DNA from 4 places in the Mycobacterium sp. ZZG genome. Region 4 is predicted to be linked to each of the others. Evidence: predicted binding sites of a transcription regulator. Region 4 holds the regulator's gene; each other region holds the start of a gene.

Region 1 (5,047 bases), on a different contig from region 4:
CGGGCACCGGTTGTCGGTGCTGTTGCACGAGGCGGTGGCGATGCGACTCGGCGATTTCGTGCCGTCCGCGCCGGACGCGGTGCGGCTGCGTCGTCCCGAGTTGCGCACCTCTGTGCGTTCTGCCGTAGCCGCGGTGCGCGATCACTTCGACCGCCAGTCACAGGTGTTGCGGCACGCGGTGCGGTTGTCCGCCGCGGTCGCCGTCGGCTGCGCGATCGACCGGTACGCCGAGGGTGCCTACGGCGTGTGGATTCCGCTGACCGTGCTGCTGGTGCTCCGGCCCGAGACCGCGCACACCTACACACGGGCCGTGGGCCGGCTGGCGGGCGCGGTCGTGGGGATCCTCGCCGCGTCGACGGTGCTGCTGATCCTCGACCCCGGGGTCGCGATGGGGACCGCGCTGGCCGTGGTGGCGATCGGGGTGGGTTGCGTGCTGTCGGGTTCGGGCTATATCGCGCTGGCCGCCGCGGTGGCCGCGGCAGCGATGTTCCTCGTCGATGCCGGCCGGCCCGACGTGCCTCCGGCGCTGGGCGACCCGCTGCTGGCCACTCTCTTCGGCGGGGCGCTGGCACTGGTCGCCCACGTGGTGGTGCCCGACGATGCCATGACGCGGCTCTCACAGCGTGCCGGGGAATTGCTGAAAACCGAGATCGATTACGCCGCAACGGTGATCAAGGGTTATGTGCACGACGACGGTAATCCTCGAGAAGCGATGACAGCCGCCTGGCAGCGAGCGTTTCGCGCGCGCGCGTCATTCGAGGCGACCTCCGGCGCGATGCGGATGGAGTCCCGCGAACTGCGGCACTGGCTGCGCGCCTACCGCACCGCGTTGAACACCGTGACCAGTTCCTGCGCAACCTTGGAAGAACAGCTGCCCGGGCACCCGATCACCGACGACCGCGACTTCGTGATCGCCGTCGACGAATACGTCGAGGCGCTGCGTGGGGACCCGCCGACGGCTGCGTCGCCGTGGACGGTCGACGGGGCGGAGCTGGCGGTCGCCGAACAGCGGCTGCGCGACGCCGTGCCGCGTCAGGGCGCCGGCGAGGGTCCGGCACGCATGCTGGTCGCCGAGATCGGCGCCATCACCCGCAGCGTGTCGTCGATCAGCGTCAGCCCCGTGCCCATTTCGGTTCGATGAACACGGCCTCGGCCTCGACCGTGACACCCGTGCCGTCGGCGATGTGGCCTACCGCGTAGGTCTTGAACCCGTCGGTGTGGGTGATCCGGGCTTCACAGCGCAGCCGTCCGAGCGGCGTCAACCGCCGGTAGCGTACCGAGATGGTGCCGGTGAGCCGGTGCACGCCGGGCGCACTGGCCGCGTCTCCGAGCACGTGGTCGAGGATCATCGCCGACACTCCGCCGTGCACGTGCCCGGGTGGGCCTTCGAAGGCGGCGCCGAGGTAGAAGTCGCTGCGCACCGAACCGTCGGGATCCTTGCGGATCACCACCGGCGGGGCGCTCGGGTTGCGCACGCCGATCACCGCGTTGCCCCACGGCATCATGGTTCCGTCGGCGGCGTACTGCACCCCGAACGCGCCGTCGAGCTGTGCCGCACGCAACCGCGCGGTGGCCGAGTCGATTTCGGCTTTCGCTGCGACGACGGCGTCGGCATCGGCCTCGGTGCGGATGGTCGCGTCGATCAGGGCGCGCACCGATTCGGTCAGGGGTTCGTACACGGCCCGCAGCCGCGCGACGTCGGTGGCGCTCATACCGTCGACTTGGGTGTACTCCAGCACCCCTCGACTAGAACATGTGTCAAGAAACGGGTCACGCCGGGGGTGGTCCGGTGAGCAGGTCGCCGATCTCGGATGTGCTGTTCGTGCGCGTCGCGTTCGGCGCCTCAGATACTTCTTTGGTCGCTACGGCATCATTGGTCACTTTTTCGAATTCGCTTGTCAGACCTTCGAACTAGTGTTCGATGTATGGAGTTGGTGTCGGAGGCGGTGGGGGCGATCGCTGAGCAGATCGCTGTGCTGTCCAAGGCGGCCGAGGAGCTCTCGCACCGTGAGTTGATCGGGCTGCTGGTCGAGCTGACCACGGTGCTGCGCAGCGTGCCGGCCCTGGAGCACAAGGTGTTGGCCCGCTTGATCGAGGAGACCCAACCCCACCGACTCGGTGAAGGATCGTGGAAGGGCGTGCTGGCTACCGCGCTGCGGGTCAGTGGCGCCGAAGCCGGGCGGCGGTTGCGACGGGCCGAAATGCTGGGGCCCCGGCGGGCGATGACGGGGCAACCGTTGGCGCCGCGGTGGGAAGCCACCGCCGCCGCCCAGGCCCTTGGCCTGTTGGACGAAGAGCACATCACCGTGATCGCCAAGTTCCACAAGAAGCTGCCCGCCTGGGTGGATGCGGACACCCGCGCGCACGCCGACGCGCAGTTGGCGCGCAAAGGCTCGGGGATGGGCCCGGAAGAGCTGGATGAGGCCGCGGGGCGGTTGTTGATGATGATCGATCAGGACGGCCCCGAACCCCCCGACACCGACCTGGCCCGGAAACGCTGGCTGAAGATCGGCAAGCAGCAACGCGACGGGTTCAGCACGATCTCGGGCTACCTCGACGCCGAAACCCGCGCCTACCTGGAGGCGACCCTGGCCAAAGAAGCCGCCCCCGGAGCCAACATGCCCGACCAGGACAAGGAGCCAGGCGAGGATGGGGCACCGGAGACCGCGTGCCGGGATACCCGCACCGAAGGGCAGCGCAATCACGATGGCCTCAAAGCCCTGGTGCGCCGCAACCTCGAATCCGGGGCACTAGGCAGCCAGAACGGGTTACCGGTCACCGTGATCGTCTCCACCACCCTGCAGGAGCTGGAAAAACGTGCCGGGGTGGCGGTCACCGGCGGCGGTTCACTGCTACCGATGCCCGACCTGATCCGCATGGCCGCCCAGGCCCATCACTATCTGTATGTCTTCGACGAGCACACCGGTCAAAGCCTGTACCTGGGCCGGGCCCGACGGCTGGCCAACGCCGCGCAACGCATCGTGCTGCACGCTCGTGACCGCGGCTGCACCCGCCCGGGCTGCACCGTGCCCGGTTACTGGTGCCAGGTCCACCACGCGGTCGCCGACTGGAAGAACGACGGCCAGACCGACATCGACGACCTCACCCTGGCCTGCGGACCGCACAACCGGATGATCGAAACCACCGGCTGGACCACAAGCAAAAACGCCAAAAACCAGACCGAATGGATTCCACCACCAGAGCTCGATACCGGCCAGCACCGCACGCAGCTGATCAACGGCTACCACCACCCCGAACGCCACCTACTCCCAGAAGATGACCAAGGACCCTGAGGCGCTGGCCGGTGAAATGCATTGACAGCCAAGTGAACTGCGGTCCAGCGACCAGGATCACACCGGCCGCGGAGCGGTGGCATAGATTACCTAAGTTGTCGTAGACAACTGTAAACGAAGTCTTTAGTCTCGTGGAATGACCGAACGCGGCCGAAGTGCCGACCCACGCGCCGAACGGGTCCACACCCGACTGCGTGAGGCCGCGTTCGCGCTAGCGCACGAGTATCCCGTCGAGGCGATCACCGTCGGCGATCTCGTTGCCCGGGCCGGGGTCAGCCGTCAGGTGTTCTATCGGCACTTCCGTGACCGCGACGACGCGGTGGCGCAAGCTTTCTCGCATGCGTTCGGCACGATCGCCCAAGTCGAGCACGACGACGCCCGCGCACGGATCCAGGACCTCTTCGGCTTCGCGGCCCGGCATGAACGGTTGTGCCGCCACGTCGCCTCCAGCACCGTGCACCAGCACGTGCTGGCCGCCTACCGCGACGCGCTCTTGACGCCTTGCCGCCAGATCTCCGAACAGGGCATGACAGTCCTGGACATCGTGTCTGACGTGCCTGCCGAGTCGGTCACCCGGTTCCTGGTGGGCGGGCTCATGGAGGTGCTGCGGTCCTGGATGGAAGACGACCACGTCACCGATCTCCGAGCCCGGGTCAGCGCGGCTCTCGACACCGTCGACGCGCTGCTGGGCATCTCCTCACCGACGAAAGGCTCCACCCATGGGTAGACATCACGTCCCCGAAATCCCGCCGGTGCGTGATCGTTCCGCATTGCGCATCACCGTGCTGGCTCTGACCGCCTTGACGGTTTTCGTGCTCGCCATGGTGGCCAGTTATGCCGGGGCATTCGCGAAACCGACGTTGCATCACATGACCGTCGCCGTGTCGGCGCCCCAGCCGATCGTCGACGGACTGCGTGCCCAAGATGCGCTGTCGGTCAACGAAGTCGGCGACGCCGCCGCAGCCAGAGCCCAGGTGTACGAGCGCGTTGCCGACACCGCGTTTTCGGTGACCTCCGATCACCAGCTGACCGTCTACGTCGCCGGCGGCGGTGGCCGCAGTACCGCGGCCGCCGCCGAGAGCGTCGGCCGCGCCGCCGCCGAACGCGCCGGCCTCACCACCGTCGTCGAGGATGTCGCCCCGACCACCGCCGCCGACCCGTCGGGCACCGTCGAGTTCTACGCGGTGATCTTCCTGTCGATCGGCGCATCGCTGGGTGCGGCGCTGCTCGGCCGGCTGATGGGCAGCGTCCGCACACCGGCCACCTTCGCGTTGCGCACAGCGTCGCTGGCCGTGTTCTCGACGGTGCTCGCCGGTGTCGTCACCGCCTACGTCGGGCCGGTGCTCGGTGCCCTCACCGGGCACACCTGGCAGGTATTCGGCGGGCTGTGGCTCTATGCGATGGCAGTCGGTGGTGCGATCACCGGCGTCGCGGCCGCCTTCGGGTCCGCCGCTTCGATCGCGCTGGGAGTCTTCCTGGTGGTCGTCGGCAACGCGGCCGCCGCCGGTCCGGTCGGCCGGCCGCTGCTGTCGAGTTTCTACGCCACGTTGACCGCCGTGGTGCCGCAGGGCTCCGGTGTCTCGCTGCTGCGCAGCATCTCCTATTTCGGCGGCAACGGCGCGGCCACTCCCCTGGTCACGCTGGGGATCTGGGCCGGCGCCGGCTGTTTTCTCGCAGTTGCCGCCATCGCCGCGCGGCTGAATTATCGTGCCTGGTATGAGCGCCGAGCCGGGCACCGCCGAGCCGTATTACGA
Region 2 (5,047 bases), on a different contig from region 4:
TTCCCAGCATGTCGTCGAGCATCAGCAGGTCCTGCGGGTCGGCGTCAGGCAGCGCCGAGCGCGTGGCCGCCCTGGCGCTTTCGGCCGACACGTGCGCGATGCCGAAGAAGGCTCGCAGTAATCCGGTGGCCGTACCGAAGGGCACATCGCGGGTATGGGACTGGCAGTAGGTCCAGAACACCTGCATGCCGCGATCGGTGGCGAGCGCGGCGAGTTCGCGGGTGAGCCGGCTCTTGCCGATACCGGGTGTTCCCACCACACGGACCACCGCGCCGCGGCCACGAGATGAGTTGTCCAGAGTGCCTACCAGCTCGGCGATTTCCGAGGTGCGCCCGACGAACGGGGTGTCTGCTGACCGTAGGTCGTGTCGCTCGGCGGTTCCCAGCAGCGTCCGCGCAGGTACCGGTTGATCTGCGCCCTTGATGTGCACCCACTCCACGTCACCCAGTTGAGCAACGTGTTCGACCAGGCGTGCGGTGGTCTCGCTGATCATCACCCCGCCCGGCGGCGCCACGGACTCCATTCGCTGGGCCAGCCCGACATGTTCGCCGATCACGGTGTAACCGGCCCGAGCGGAACCAATGTCACCGGCGATGACCTGGCCGGAGTTCAGACCGACACGAATCTTGAAATCCATACCGTCGCGTACGAGGACCCTCTCGGCCAGATCACGTGCTTCGTCCTGAATGGCCAATGCCGCCAGACATGCGCGAAAGGCATGGTCCTCCATCGCGACAGGTGCGCCGAACAGCGCCATGACCCCGTCCCCGATGAATTCGGCTGTGCCGCCGTAGCGTCGTACCACTCGTGTCGACCTGTCGAGCAGTTCGGACATGATCTCGCGCAGACGTTCTGGGCCTACTGCGCTGGCGATGTCCATCGACCGGGTCACATCGGCGAACAACACCGTCACATTCTTGTACTCGGGCACCGGAGGCACGGGGGACAGCACCGCGCCGCACTGGTCGCAGAAGCGCGCACCCTGACGGGCTTCGGTGCTACAGGTTCGGCACCGGGTCTGTTGTTCACCCATCCGCGATCCCGACGATCTGACGGCAGTTGGGCTCACCATAGTCCTGCGGGACCGGCCCGACGACTCATTCCTGCCAGGCGGAGCTCAATTTCTGCCAACTGAAATGAACCCGCTGAGCCGCCGGTTTAACCCGTCAGAACCACAGGGAAATGCCACCGGGAAGGGCAAGAACAATGAAGAACCTCACCATCGCCACCGCTTTCGCCGCCGGCTTGGGTGCCGCTGTCGTCGGGCTGGCCGCTCCTGCGGTTGCCGCCCCCACCGGCGGCAACGCCGACGCGACCATCAGCCACCTGGAGGCCCAGGGTCACCGGGTCGTGGTCAACCGCCTGTCGGATGCCCCGCTGAGCCAGGCCAACGTCGTCGGTGTGAACAAGGGAGGCGACGTCCGCTCCACGGTCCGCGACTTCCGCAACGATCGGACGTTCCAGAACAGCAAGACCGGCAGCATCTACTACGTCGACAACAGGTGACACCGGAGTTGCAACGGACCCCCGGCGATGTTCGGGTTCGCCTGCCGCGCAGACGACTTGCATGAACGTGCTTCAGAACGGTGGTGGGTCGTCGCCATAGCCGGGTCGCCGGAACGATTGGTCCGCGGCCGCTGCTTCGGTGGCTTGTCGGGCGGATTGTTCGAGTGCGCGTTGGGTGGCGTTGTAGGTGCGCTCGGCGGTGACGCGGGCGGCGCGGTTCTGGGCGCGGGTCCGTCGGCGGGTGGGCATCATCAGTTGCCGGCCGGGTCGGCTCGGTGAGGCTTGGTGGCTCGGCGGTGGTGGCGGTGGGGGTCCGGTGGTGGTGTTCCAGTGTGGAAACAGCAGAGCTGTCAGCGGTTTCGTGGTGTACCGAAGCCCGGCGGGGGTCACGACGGTGAGCGTGCCGTCGGGGTGTTGGTGGTCGCTCCAGCCGGGAAGGAAAGTTTTGATCAAATGGTGCGTGCGGCAGTAGCACTTGATGTTGGCCGGGTGGGTGGACCCGGCCGGCCAGGGCTGGGTGTGGTCGAGATCGGAGTAGACGGCCGGACGATCGCAGCCGGGGAAACGGCAGGTCATGTCCCGGGTGCGGACGAAGCGCGCAAGTGCGGTTGAGGGCTTGTAACGCGGTTCGGTCTTGAGGTTGAGCGTGTCGACGAGGCGGATCTTGGCGCCGTGCAGAACCAGCTCGGCCAGCAGTGGCGCGGGCAGGATCGCGCCGTTGAACCCAGGGATCAGCGCAGGCTTGCGTTCCGGCGGTACCGGGTGAGGCTCCGGGTCGGACGGCGACAGCTGCGGGGGCTCGGCGGTGGGCGTGGGCTGGGCCGGCGGACCAGGTGGGGCGGGCGCGGCCTCGATGGGAGCGTCTCCGTGCATCTGCGGATCGGGTTCGGCGTGCAGGGAGTCGGAGTCGGCGATGACGTGGATGGTGATGCTGCTGGCTCGTCCGTCGTCCACTTTGGCGGCGCAGTCAGGGTCGGGGCAGGTGCAGGCCAGGAAGAACACTCCCAAACCCATGGCGGCGCCCACGGCGTCGGCGCGGCGTTGATCGTTGGTACGCGGGTCATCAGGGCAGGGCGTGGCGATCATGATGGCCAGGCGTTGTTGCATCAATGCGGCGTCGGCGAGGCTGACGCGACCGTGCACAGTGACGGTGCCGGTGTTCTCGTCGGTGTAGTCGCCGACGTTGAAGTAGCGGCCGCGCATGGCGTTGCGGGCGCGGCGCACGGCGTCGGGATCGTGGCGATGGATCCACACGTCGATGGCTTGGGCGAGTTTGGCGTCGGACAGGTTGCCCCAGGTCGGGGCGTGCTCGGCCAGGGCGGTGTCGATGGCCGCAAGTGCGGCTTGGCCGACCAGGAAGGTTCGCCAGGCGATCGTGGCGATCATGCCCGCGCTGATTTCTCCGGCAAGGAAACGGGCACCGACCTTGGGAAGGCGGTCGCGCAGCGTCACGGCGAGGTCGATGAGCCCGACAGCTTTGCCGTGGCGCAGGGTCAGCGCGCAGCTGACGTGAGCGGCAGCGGCGTCGGTGTCGTCGATCGCGAGGCGTTCGCGGAATTCACCGCCGACCACGCGGCGGTGAAGTTCGGCGATGGCCGCGAGTTTTCGGGCCTCGGCGGCAGAGGCAGTAGCGGCCCACCCGGTGATGGACTCCACCCCCAGCTACCCACGAGAACCTGAGGAGCCGCACATATGTGCGATTCTACCCGTGGGCTGTGACACGGCCGGCACGTTTCTTCGCACTCAGCGAGGCCGCGCCACAGACCTCAGCGCACGGCGAACCGTTCATCGGTGTAGCGCCGCAGGTTGTGCAGGAAGCGTTGGAACATCCATGCCATCAACGGCTTCCCGGCAGCCAGGCCGAACCGCCCGGCGAGCCCATGGGGTTTGAGCGCCATGATCCAGGTCAGGTGGCACCCCTTGGCGGTCGGCACCACGTGGTAGTCCTCGGCGAACGCCGAGATGCTCGACGTGCTCGACTCGTTGAAGCGGAACGCCATGCGGGAGAATGGCTCCCACGCCAGGAATTCCTCGGCACCGGTGATCCCGGCGCGCATGTCCACGGTGCGCGTCGTCCCGATTCCACGGGGTTCCGGGCTGGTCCAGGTCACCTTGGTGATGACACTGGCCCAGTGTGGCCATGACGTCTCGTCGGCCAGTACCTCGAAGAGTTGCTCGGGGGTGATGGTCAGGTCGACGGTGCTGACGAACCGGTACGGGGCGGTGTCGACGAAGTCCAGGCCGACGCGCTCGCAGGGATGCATGACCATACACGTTAGGTCACCATGACTGGTCGACGGAAGATCGGACCTCGTCGAGCTGTCCACCGTGCCCCACTAGACTGAACTGTTGACTATCCCCCGCGAACAGGAGTACTTCGTGCTGCGCACCCGCACCGCCGGTTCATTGCGCCCCACCGATGCCGGTCAAACGGTGACGCTGGCCGGGTGGGTGGCGCGCCGTCGCGACCACGGCGGCGTCATCTTCATCGACCTGCGAGACGGCTTGTCCGGAGGGCAGGACGGTAGCGACGGGAAAATCGGGCCGAGCGTGGCTCAGGTGGTGTTCCGGGAGGGCGATGTGCTGGCGCAGGCGCACCGGTTGCGCTCGGAGTTCTGCGTCGCCGTCACCGGCGTCGTCGAGGTCCGTCCGGAAGGCAACGCCAATCCCGACATCGCCACCGGTGAGGTCGAGGTGAACGCGACGTCGCTGACGGTACTGGGGGAGAGTGCTCCGCTGCCGTTTCAGCTCGACGAGACCGCCGGCGAGGAAGCCCGGCTGAAGTACCGCTACCTGGATCTGCGCCGGGAGGGGCCGGGCAACGCGATCCGCTTGCGCTCCAAGGTGAATGCCGCCGCACGCAGTGTGCTGGCCGAGCAAGACTTCATCGAGATCGAAACCCCCACGCTGACGCGCTCCACACCGGAGGGCGCCCGTGACTTCCTGGTGCCCGCCCGGTTGCAGCCCGGCTCGTTCTACGCACTGCCGCAGAGCCCGCAGCTGTTCAAACAGTTGCTGATGGTCGCGGGTATGGAGCGGTACTACCAGATCGCCCGTTGCTACCGCGACGAGGACTTCCGCGCCGACCGCCAGCCCGAGTTCACCCAGCTGGACATGGAGATGAGCTTCGTCGACGCCGACGACGTCATCGCGGTGTCCGAGCAGGTCCTCAAGGCCGTGTGGTCGACGATCGGGTACGACCTGCCGCTGCCGCTGCCGCGGATCAGCTACGCCGACGCGATGCGTCGGTTCGGGTCGGACAAGCCCGACATGCGCTTCGGCCTGGAGCTCGTGGAGTGCACCGACTACTTCAAAGACACGCCGTTCCGGGTGTTCCAGGCACCCTATGTCGGCGCCGTGGTGATGCCGGGCGGAGCCTCGCAGCCGCGGCGCACGCTGGACGGCTGGCAGGAGTTCGCCAAGCAACGCGGGCACAAGGGGCTGGCGTACGTACTGATCGGCGAGGACGGCACGCTCGGTGGGCCGGTCGCCAAGAACCTGAGCGACGCCGAGCGGGACGGGCTGGCCGCGCACGTGGGCG
Region 3 (5,047 bases), on a different contig from region 4:
CGCCTCGATATGGGCTGGGAGGTCGAGAAAATCGCCGTCGAGTACGACGGTGCCCATCATCAAGAGGACAGGGTGCAATACGTCCGGGATGAGAAACGTCTTCGATTGATCCACGCTCAAGGCTGGCTCTACATCAAGGTCATCAAAGAGGACAAGCCTGCGGAGATCATGGCACGCGTTCGCCGGGCGTGGGCCCTTCGCGAAACCGCCTCCACGGTAGCGACGCGGGCGTCGTGACTACCGTGGTGGCGGTTTCGCGAGATGCTAGGGGGCGGGGGGCGAGGCTGCTGCTGCCGCGGCGGCGGCGAGCTGGGTGAGGCCGAAGTCGCAGTCTTGCGGCAGCGCCTCCAGCGGCCACCACCTCAGGTCCAGCGACTCGTCGCTGCGCACCGGCTGCGCTCCCGCGGGTGCGCGCACCACGAACTGCACGTCGAGGTGACGCGTCGGCACGCCCAGCGAGCATGTCACCGGATGCACATGCAGCGCAGCGGGTTCCGGCGCGATGGTCAACCCGTCGATACCGGACTCCTCGGTCGCCTCGCGCAGCGCCGCCGCGACGATCGTCTGGTCGTCGGGCTCGCAGTGACCACCGAGCTGCAACCACCGCCCGATCCGCGGGTGCAGCGTCAGCAGCGCGTGCCGTCCGCTGTGGTCGATCACCAGCGCCGAGCCCGTCACGTGCCCCGGCACGCACTCCCGCAGGCAACCGTCGGCCCGCGCCGCCAAGAACGCCAGCACCGCATGCCGCAGCGAGTCCTGAGCGTGGTCAGGCGGATTCCACGCGGTCAGCACATCGACAGTCGACTGATGCAGGCTCATCGGCGCACCAGCAGCGTATCGGTGGACACCGGCGGGCGTGGCGTCAACGGCTCGACGGGATAGCCGATGGCGATGGCGCCCAACGGTTCCCAATCGTCGGGCAGGTCCAGATCGGCCCGCACCAGGTCGGGGGCGAAGATCGTCGACCCGATCCAGCAGCTGCCCACCGATCGCGCAGCCAGCGCGACCAGCAGGCCCTGCACCGCCGCACCGGCCGCGACGGTGAACATCGTGTGTTCGGCCGCGGTGCGCCGCGCATCGGGGTAGGTGTGCGCGCCGTCGGGAACCATGAACGGAATCACCAACTCCGGCGCGTCGTAGAGGATCTGCCCGCGACCGACCCGACGCGCGACAGCGTCCGGGTCACGGCCGTCGCTGAGCAGATCGGCGCGCCAGCGCTCCTTCATGTTGTCGAGCAGCCGCTCCCGCGCCGTGGCGTCGCGCACCCACACAAAGCGCACCGGCCGCGTGTGATGAGGCGCCGGTGCCGTCAGCGCCTCCGCGACGGAGGCCTCGATCAGTTCCCCGGGCACCGGCTGATCGCTGAACGATCGCACCGAGCGGCGCAGCAACTGCGCCTGCGAGCGACCCAGCGCCAGCGCCTCCTCGGTGCCCAGCCAGAACAGGTCCTCCTCGCCGGCACGCACCAGCTTGCGCGCCGAGGACCCGTCGTCGCGCAGCGTCAGCCCCCGCACGACCGCGACCGGCACACCGGTCAGCTTGCCCTTGACCAGATCCGCGGCGGCGGCGATCTCGTCGGCGACCGCGATCTCGGTGACGATCAGCTCGTTGCCGTGCTGATCGCGTTCCCCGGCATAGGCGTGCAACACCTCCAGCCCCGCGGCGCCGATCGCGACGTCGGTCTGTCCGGTGCGCCACGCCCGCCCCATGGTGTCGGTGACGACGACGCCGACCCACACTCCGAGCCGCTCGTGCAGCGCCGCCACCAACGCCGCAGCGCTGCCGTCGGGATCGACGGGCAGCAGGGCCAATTCGTTGGAGTCGACGTTGGAGCCGTCCACACCGGCGGCGGCCTGCACCAGACCGAGGGCGTTCTCGGTGATCAGCGTGCGCCCCTTGCGGGCCAGAACCCGCACCGCCTCGTCATCGATCAGTTTGCGGCGCAGCGCATCCCGCTCCTGAGGGTCCGACGGGGCGGCGACCATCCGGCCCTCGGTCTTGGACAGCACCTTGCTGGTGACGACGAGCACATCGTCGTCCTGCAGCCACGGCGCGGCCCCGGCGATGGCCCCGGCCAGATCGTCCCCGGGCCGGAACTCCGGAAGCCCCGGTACCGGCAGCAGTTCCACCCGTGCCGACGTGCCGTGGTCGTTCACCAGGACACCCCGGCCAGTTCGATTCCGGCGCGGACCATCTCGGCGGTTGCGGCCGGATCGGTCATCAGCAGCGGAACCGACCGCACCTGCACGCCGTCGACCGACGCGGGGTCGCCGGTGTGCACCAGCCAGCCGTCCAGGATGCCCGTCGAGGAACGGGCACCGAAGTGATTGCCGACGGCCTCAGAGGTGCTGGGCACCCCGATCACGTTCAGGCACGCGTCGGCCATGCCGCGCAACGGCTTCCCGGCGATGATGGGGGAGTAGCCGATCACCGGCGCCTTGGTCGAGCGCAGCGCGCCGCGGATGCCGCCGATCGCGAGGATGGCGCCGACGCTGACCACCGGGTTCGACGGCGCGATCAGCACGATGTCGGCGTTCTCGATCGCCTCGGTGACACCGGGCGCGGCCGTGGCCTTGTCGGAACCGACGAATGCGAAGCTCTCGGTGGGGATCTGGGCGCGGTAGCGCACCCACCACTCCTGAAAGTGGATGGCGCGCTTCTCGCCGGCCGAATCGCCGGGCCCGGGATCGGTGACCACGACATGGGTTTCGCTGCGGTCGTCGCTGGCGGGCAACAACAGCGCACCCGGCGACCACCGCCGGCACAGGGCCCGGGTGACGTCGGAGAGCGGGTAGCCGGCCCGCAGCATCTGGCTGCGCACCAGGTGGGTGGCCAGGTCGCGGTCGCCGAGGCCGAACCAATCCGGCTGCACGCGGTAGGCGGCGAGTTCTTCCTTGGCGTTCCAGGTTTCGATCTTGTGGCCCCAGCCCCGCTCGGGGTCGATGCCGCCGCCGAGGGTGTACATGCACGTGTCGAGATCCGGGCAGATGCGCACGCCGAACATCCACGCGTCGTCGCCGACATTCACCACAGCAGTCACTTCATGCTCATTGGTATCGTGAGTGCCGAACTGCCCCAACCCCAATAGATGTTGGACGCCGAGCAAGAACCGTGCACCACCGACGCCACCGACCAGAACCGTGACCTTCACAACGATCGAGACTAGGCCGTCAGAGCCGCGAACTGCGCCTCGGGCGGAACGTGATAGACACGCCACAGCGCGACGCGCCGTAAACAAGTCACGGAATGGTATGAATTCCTGTTCTAGCGCTTGACCGGGGCAGCTAACGCGTGTGTAATCACACCAGTGTCATTTCGCGGTTCTCCGGCCGGTTCCGGTGTCGCAGACCGAGATTCGATCACTTGTTCGAATTGGGATGGCCGCACGTTCGGCAGTGGGGCCGGCATATACGGATCTACGAGACCTGTGGAGGAGGGGAACATGGCATTTGAACAGGCCGATTTCGGTGATTTGATTCGGTTCGACAACAGGCTCCTCGGCTCGGTGGGAAGTGCGCCGCACATCCAGACCGGACCGACACCGAGCGGAGCCAACGGGCGGCCGCAGCTGAGTCTGGTGCCCGATCATTCGGATTTCTTCAGCGAAGACTCCGAGCTGCCTGAAGAGGATCAGTGGCAGGAGCGCGCCCTGTGCGCCCAGACCGATCCCGAGGCGTTCTTCCCGGAGAAGGGCGGCTCCACCCGCGAAGCCAAGCGCATCTGCCAGGGCTGCGAGGTCAAGGACGCGTGCCTGGAGTACGCACTGGCCAACGACGAGCGCTTCGGTATCTGGGGCGGTCTGTCCGAGCGTGAGCGCCGGCGCCTCAAGCGCGGCATCATCTGATCTTCGAGCGCGCCCCGCGCGTTCACCCGCCGTCAGCCGTCGTCCAGGGTCGGGTCGATGACGGACGGTTCCACCCCCAGGTAGGTGGCGACCTGCGCCACCAGCAATTCATGCAGCAGCTCGGTCAGCTCGTCGGTGTCTTTAGCCCGACGCTCGATCGGCTTGCGGAACAACACAATTCGGGCGCGAGTGGAGTTACCTCGGACGTCCACCCCCGCAGGGATCAGCCGGGCCAGCGCGATCGGGCCGTCGGCTACCACCTCCGGTGGCCACTGCACACTGTCAGGATCTTTCGGCGCGATGCGCGGGATTTCGTCGACCGCCACGTCGAGCGTCGACACTCGGTCATGCCAGCGCCGCTCGATCGGCTCGTAGGCCTCCAGCACCGCCATGTCGAAGCGTTCGGCGCGGCTGCGCCACCCCGGAACGGTCGGGGGTAGCAACGGCCCGCGCATCTCCCGGCCCCGCCGCGACCCGCGATGAAGGCGCCTCGTCACGAAAAAGATCGTAACGGTTGGGCTTCGGCCGCCCGGCGGCTGCGCGTGTCCGCCGCAACCCGGACGACGTCGCAGGATAACCTTCCGCTGTGAATGTTCCCCGTCGCTGCTGCCGGCCTGGGTGCCCGCACTATGCGGTCGCGACGCTCACCTTCGTCTATTCGGACTCGACTGCTGTCGTCGGCCCGCTGGCCACCGTGTCCGAACCGCACTCGTGGGATCTGTGCGTCCTGCATGCCGGCCGGATCACCGCGCCCCGTGGCTGGGAGCTGGTCCGTCATGCCGGGCCGCTGCCGTCGCATCCCGACGACGACGATCTGGTGGCGTTGGCAGACGCGGTCCGAGAAGGCCGTGAGGCGACCGCGCCCGCCGCGGGCTTCACCCACGGGTTCAGCGACCCGGTCAGCGGTGTGCACGGGGGCGCGCTGATGGCCCCGCCTGCCCGGCGCCCCGAGACCAACGGACGCCGGCGCGGCCACCTGCGCGTACTGCCGGATCCAACGGACTAGGCCCTACCGCGAGGGCGATTCATCCGTGGGTGAGTCGCCGTGAGGAACGCCCGCGACGGCTAGGCTGATCACTACCAGTCTCTTCGTCCCAAGGAGCTCCATGTCTCGTCCCGCCGCGGCGGTGCAACGCGTCATCAAGGCCTATGACGTGCGTGGACTCGTGGGCGAGGAAATCGACGAGAGTTTCGTGCGCGACG
Region 4 (5,047 bases):
GGCGCGGTGATCGTGCGCGGCGCCATGAACGCGGCGTGGAACAAGCTCGGCGGTGCGACCGGGGAGCTTGGCGCGCCGGTCGCCGATCAGACGCAGACCGGTGATGTGATCACCCAGCGGTTCGCCGGTGGCGCGATCTCGTGGGATACCACAACGCAGAAGTTCAGCACCGAACCCGCCGGTCTGGCTCCGCAACTGGTCGGTCTGGAGGTGCCCGGCGCCCAGGCCCCGCAGGCACCGCCGCCGACATCGCAGCCCTCGGAGAACAGCGAGAGCTCCGGGCTGAAGTGGACCTGGTGGTGGCTGCTGGCCATCGTCCCGCTTGTGCTGTTGGCCGCTCTGGTCGGCTTCGCGGTGCTGCGCACCCGTGGTCGTCGCCGCGACGACGACCTGCTCGGCCGTCTGGGCGCCCCGGACGGCCACGCCTATGAGCCGGTACCGTCGGGTGCCGGCGCGCAGGCCCACGAGGACGGCCGGGAGGACGAACTGTTCGGGGACCGGTACGCCCGCGAGGGTCTGGGATCGCTGGGCTCGGCGGCGCCGGCGTCGAGCGAGGATTTCCGGTCGGACGTGCAGGGCTTCTGGGGGGCGCAACCCGGCGAAGATCAGAACGAGCACGGGCCGGCCGCCGACTCCGGCGACGCGCAGGAGGATCCCGACGCCGTCGACACCGCGCCGACACGGGTGCTGACACCCGAGGCCGAAGCACCCTCGCACGATGTGGTCGACGGCGGCCGTGGCGACGCGCACGACATCGTGGCCGAGCAGACAGAGTTGGACGCCGACCGCGAGCCGCTCATCGCGTCGGTCGGTGAGCCGGTCATCGCACCTGCCGACGAACCTGTCAACGTCGCCGCGGCACCACCGGCGCGCGATCCCATGGCCGACACCGGACGTCACGCGCGCATCGACGTCGACGAGCCGCTGCCGCTGGGCACCGCACTGCACATGCCCTTCGACGACCCGGGCGAGATCCCCGAGGGCTATCCGATCAAGGCCGACACCAAATCTGGCCTGTACTGGACGCCGGACAGCGGCGACTATCACGACGCCCCCGTCGAGATCTGGTTCGCCACGGAGGAGATCGCGCTCACGAACGGCTTCGTACGCGGCGAGTAGGCCGTCCGACCGGTCAGACCTTGCGGATGACCGTCACGACCTTGCCGAGCACCACGGCGTCGTTGCCCGGGATCGGGTCGAAGGCTGGATTGTGCGGCATCAGCCAGACCTGACCGCGGGTGCGTTTGAACGTCTTGACGGTGGCTTCGCCGTCGATCATCGCCGCCACGATGTCGCCGTTGTCGGCGACGTTCTGCTGTCTGACCACGACCCAGTCGCCATCGCAGATCGCCGCGTCGATCATGGACTCTCCGACAACCTTGAGCAGGAACAGCGAACCCTCGCCGACCAGCTCACGGGGCAGTGGGAAGACGTCCTCGACGGCCTCCTCGGCCAGGATCGGTCCACCGGCGGCGATGCGGCCGAGCACAGGCACGAACGTGGGTTCGGGTAGCGAATCCGAACCGGCGACGTCCGTCCCGACGACCGGTGTGGCGTTGTCGTCGGCCCCGCGGACGTCGACCGCCCGCGGCCGGTTGGGATCGCGGCGCAGATACCCCTTGCGCTCCAGCGTGCGCAACTGGTGGGCCACCGACGACGTGGACGTCAATCCGACCGCGTCACCGATCTCCCGGATGCTGGGAGGGTAGCCGCGGGTGGTCACGGACGCACGGATGACTTCGAGGATCGTTTGCTGACGCTCGGTCAGACCCGAATCGCGGCCGCGGCCGCCGGTGCTGTCATTGCTGTCGTCGCTCATGTGCCCGAATGTAGCCCGGTCACGGCCGATAATCAAACATGTGTTCGAGGCGTGTCGCATGCCGGCGGCCGAGGCCGGGATCCCGCGGAGGCTCTCCGGTGATGCCCTGGAGGCAACGACCCGGACGTGTCGGTGCCTTCGGTTAGCGTTCGCAACAGTTCGATCACGCGTTCTATTCATCGAACAGATGATCGACTATCGTTCGAACACAAGAGCGAAACACTTCTCGGATCGAAAGGCGAACTGATGACCATTCTCGACGACCGCGCGACATGGAACGAGTTCGAGCGGGCACCGCGCCTGCAGGTGACCGCGGGCCGGGTCCGGCCGGCGCGGCCGGGCCGGCGGTCTCCGTCCCGACGGCCCGGCGCTGCGCCGGTGCGACACCGGGGGACCGGCGTGCTGATGTCGCGTGCGCCGCACCGGCGCCGCCCGGTCACGCCGGCTACCACCGTATTGCTGGCGCTGGTCGCCGGCGCGATCACGCTGTGGCTGGGCCTGGTCGGGCAGTTCGGCAGTCTGGCCGCCGGCACGGCCGAGGTCCCCGGACGGCTCGCCGTGGTGCAGGTGCACAGTGGCGAGTCCCTGCACCAGGTCGCGCAGCGCGTCGCTCCCGGCGTCCCGGTCGCCGACGTGGTCGATCGGATCCGGGAGCTCAACAAACTCGAGTCGGCGGCGTTGGCCGCAGGTCAGACCCTGATCGCACCCGTCGTCTGATCGCACCCGTCGTCTGATCGCAGCCGGGATCTGATCGCCCGTGCTGCCCGAGCTCTGTGAGGACGGGGCCCGATGAGATACACCCCATGGGGTCCGGCCATGAGCCGCCCGTGTTCCACGCAGGTACGCTCAATGGCGTTCGAAGCGATTGACTGTCGGAGCGGCGAAGGAGCGGTGATGCACTGTCCTTTCTGCCGGCACCCCGATTCCCGGGTCGTCGATTCCCGAGAGACCGATGAGGGTCAGGCGATCCGCAGGCGCCGGTCGTGCCCCGAGTGTGGACGCAGGTTCACCACGGTGGAGACGGCGGTACTCGCTGTGGTCAAACGCAGTGGCGTGACCGAGCCGTTCAGTCGCGAGAAGGTCATCCGCGGGGTGCGGCGGTCGTGCCAGGGCCGGCAGGTCGACGACGACGCGCTGAATCATCTTGCTCAGCAGGTGGAGGACGCGGTCCGGGCCACCGGCTCGCCGGAGGTGCCCAGCCATGAGGTGGGCTTGGCGATCCTGGGTCCGCTCCGAGAGCTCGACGAAGTGGCCTACCTGAGATTCGCCTCGGTGTACCGCTCGTTCTCGTCAGCCGAGGATTTCGAGCGCGAGATACAGGCGCTGCGTGCCCATCGGAAGGTCACGGCCCAGAGCTGAGGCGTCACTCCAGTTGGCGCTGTCCATCGTCGACCACCCGGCCGGCGACCTGCACCCAGCCTTCGGGGCTCCATTTCGTCTCGATGATCGACCCCTCGCCCTGGACGATCGTCAGGTCTCGGCTCAGATGCTCGGTGATGCGCACCGCAGCCGCGCCGGTCGCCTCATCCTCGCGAATCCCCAGGTACGGCGCGAACATGCGCGAGCGGATGGTGCCTGCGGCCTCGTCCAGCCACGTCCACAGGTAGTGCTCGGACTCGTCGGCGTAGTCGTCGGGATCGGCGGCCGCGAGCTCTTCGAGCGAGGCCACGTCGTGGATCGAGAACACCGGAGCCCATTGCGCGCGAGCACTAGCCGAGGTCAGGTCGTGGCCGTAGCTGACCTGGACGATCCCTGCCGGTACCTGGAGTGTCTTTATCGGCATGCCGCGGTCTCTCAGCCACCACGACGCACCCACTATCGGATGCCCGGCGAACGGCAATTCGGTGGTGGGGGTGTGGATGTGGGCTTGGGCGCTGTGGGTGCCCTCTCGCGGAAGCGAGACGAAAATCGTTTCGCTGTATCCCAATTCGGTGGCGATGCGTTGCCGGTCGGCCGGGTCCACGGTAGCGGCGTCGACCACACCGAGCGGGTTCCCGAAATGTCCGTCCTTGTCGGTGAAAACGCGCAGCACTGTCACTTCGATGGCCATGAGCCCGATGCTACGTGCTCGGCGACGCCGACCGGTCAGGTTGCCGAGCGTTCGTCGCCACCCATCGCGTCGAGCACCGCCACCCGGGTGTCGACCGGGCCGGAGATGGTGCCCTCCTCGACGCCGGTGCGGAGCAGGCTGCGCAGATACTCCTGGTCGTACACGGCCGGTTCGGTGGTGTCGATGAACTTCTCGACGAGCTCGACGAAGCGGTCCGGGTCGTCGTGAAACGGGAAGTGGCCTGAGCCGCGGAAGATCTCGAGCCGGGAACCCGGCATGGCGGCGTGCGCCAGCTCCGCGTGACTGACGGGGATGACGGCATCGAGGTCACCCCAGATCAATTGCACGGGAACCGATTGCGTCAGATAACAGCGGTCGAGCATCGTGACCACCTGGCCGCGCCAGTCCACCACCGCCCTCAGCGTGCGGGCGAAGGCCGATGAGGCGGTCGGTTCGGGCAGGTCGGCCAGGATGCGCAGCATGTGGGGAATGTCGCGCCCCACCCCCGTGGATCCGAGTACCGTCCCGCTGACGCGGCCCAGCGCCTGGAGCACGGGCAGCGCCAGCGGAAGACGTAACAGGGACAGCGCTTCGCTGCCCATCGGCATCGAGGCGATGCGCAGCGCGATGTTGACGTCTTTGGTCACGCCGCCGGCGCCGACCAGTATCAGACGGTTGACCAACTGCGGAAACTGGTAGGCGAACTGCATCGCCACCCCGCCGCCGAGGGAGTGCCCGATCACCGTGACGCTGTCGATGTCGAGCACGGAGAGCAGGTCGCGCATGCCGTTGGCATAGGCCGCGACCGAATAGTCGGCCCGTGGCTTGTCCGACTTGCCGTGCCCCAGGAGATCGGGGGCGATCACGGTGAACCGTTGCGCCAGTTGGGTCTGCACGGTGCTCCATGTGGTGGAGTTGTCGCCGATACCGTGGATCAACAGGATCGCCGGTCCGGAACCGGCTACTCGAAAGGCCCGCCGGTAGCCGTGGATCGTGCAGAACTTCAGCGTCGGGGTGATCTCACGCACCGGGCGCAGGTGGGGCTTGCGGTCGGTCATGTAGCCCACTTCGTTGTCGGGACGGCTGGCAGCAGGCGGAATTACAGGCCCTCCCGCGGGTCGTCCCTGTCCTTCCGCTTCTTCTCACCGGCCTGTTCAGCGAGGAACCGCTCGAACTCG

The links. The regulator LexA, encoded in region 4, represses DNA repair genes until DNA is damaged. The targets are predictions, from matches to a motif close to CGAACANNTGTTCG.
Region 1: ACXMYJ_RS00580 (HNH endonuclease signature motif containing protein) is a predicted target of LexA. The motif match lies at 1,908-1,921, and genes of this name have one in related genera.
Region 2: ACXMYJ_RS16970 (HNH endonuclease signature motif containing protein) is a predicted target of LexA. The motif match lies at 3,192-3,205, and genes of this name have one in related genera.
Region 3: cofD (2-phospho-L-lactate transferase) is a predicted target of LexA. The motif match lies at 3,357-3,370, and genes of this name have one in related genera.

Annotation. Positions count from the first base shown of each region.
Region 1 is NZ_JBTBFV010000001.1:100,890-105,936, forward strand. Features, by position in the region: gene ACXMYJ_RS00570 (FUSC family protein) at 1-1,141, shown strand, start outside; gene ACXMYJ_RS00575 (PaaI family thioesterase) at 1,113-1,739, opposite strand; gene ACXMYJ_RS00580 (HNH endonuclease signature motif containing protein) at 1,926-3,293, shown strand; gene ACXMYJ_RS00585 (TetR/AcrR family transcriptional regulator) at 3,430-4,020, shown strand; gene ACXMYJ_RS00590 (YhgE/Pip domain-containing protein) at 4,013-5,047, shown strand, end outside; gene ACXMYJ_RS00595 (tetratricopeptide repeat protein) at 5,010-5,047, shown strand, end outside.
Region 2 is NZ_JBTBFV010000029.1:36,717-41,763, reverse strand. Features, by position in the region: gene ACXMYJ_RS16980 (ATP-binding protein) at 1-1,033, opposite strand, end outside; gene ACXMYJ_RS16975 (hypothetical protein) at 1,207-1,506, shown strand; gene ACXMYJ_RS16970 (HNH endonuclease signature motif containing protein) at 1,579-3,162, opposite strand; gene ACXMYJ_RS16965 (SRPBCC family protein) at 3,273-3,776, opposite strand; gene aspS (aspartate--tRNA ligase) at 3,886-5,047, shown strand, end outside.
Region 3 is NZ_JBTBFV010000020.1:44,623-49,669, forward strand. Features, by position in the region: gene ACXMYJ_RS13655 (hypothetical protein) at 1-237, shown strand, start outside; gene ACXMYJ_RS13660 (NUDIX hydrolase) at 265-819, opposite strand; gene ACXMYJ_RS13665 (coenzyme F420-0:L-glutamate ligase) at 816-2,156, opposite strand; gene cofD (2-phospho-L-lactate transferase) at 2,153-3,151, opposite strand; gene ACXMYJ_RS13675 (WhiB family transcriptional regulator) at 3,575-3,844, shown strand; gene ACXMYJ_RS13680 (metallopeptidase family protein) at 3,877-4,299, opposite strand; gene ACXMYJ_RS13685 (DUF3499 domain-containing protein) at 4,431-4,850, shown strand; gene ACXMYJ_RS13690 (phosphomannomutase/phosphoglucomutase) at 4,951-5,047, shown strand, end outside.
Region 4 is NZ_JBTBFV010000021.1:63,095-68,141, forward strand. Features, by position in the region: gene ACXMYJ_RS14155 (LGFP repeat-containing protein) at 1-1,119, shown strand, start outside; gene lexA (transcriptional repressor LexA) at 1,133-1,819, opposite strand; gene ACXMYJ_RS14165 (LysM peptidoglycan-binding domain-containing protein) at 2,066-2,536, shown strand; gene nrdR (transcriptional regulator NrdR) at 2,714-3,178, shown strand; gene ACXMYJ_RS14175 (PhzF family phenazine biosynthesis protein) at 3,183-3,869, opposite strand; gene ACXMYJ_RS14180 (alpha/beta fold hydrolase) at 3,905-4,927, opposite strand; gene ACXMYJ_RS14185 (proteasome assembly chaperone family protein) at 4,969-5,047, opposite strand, start outside.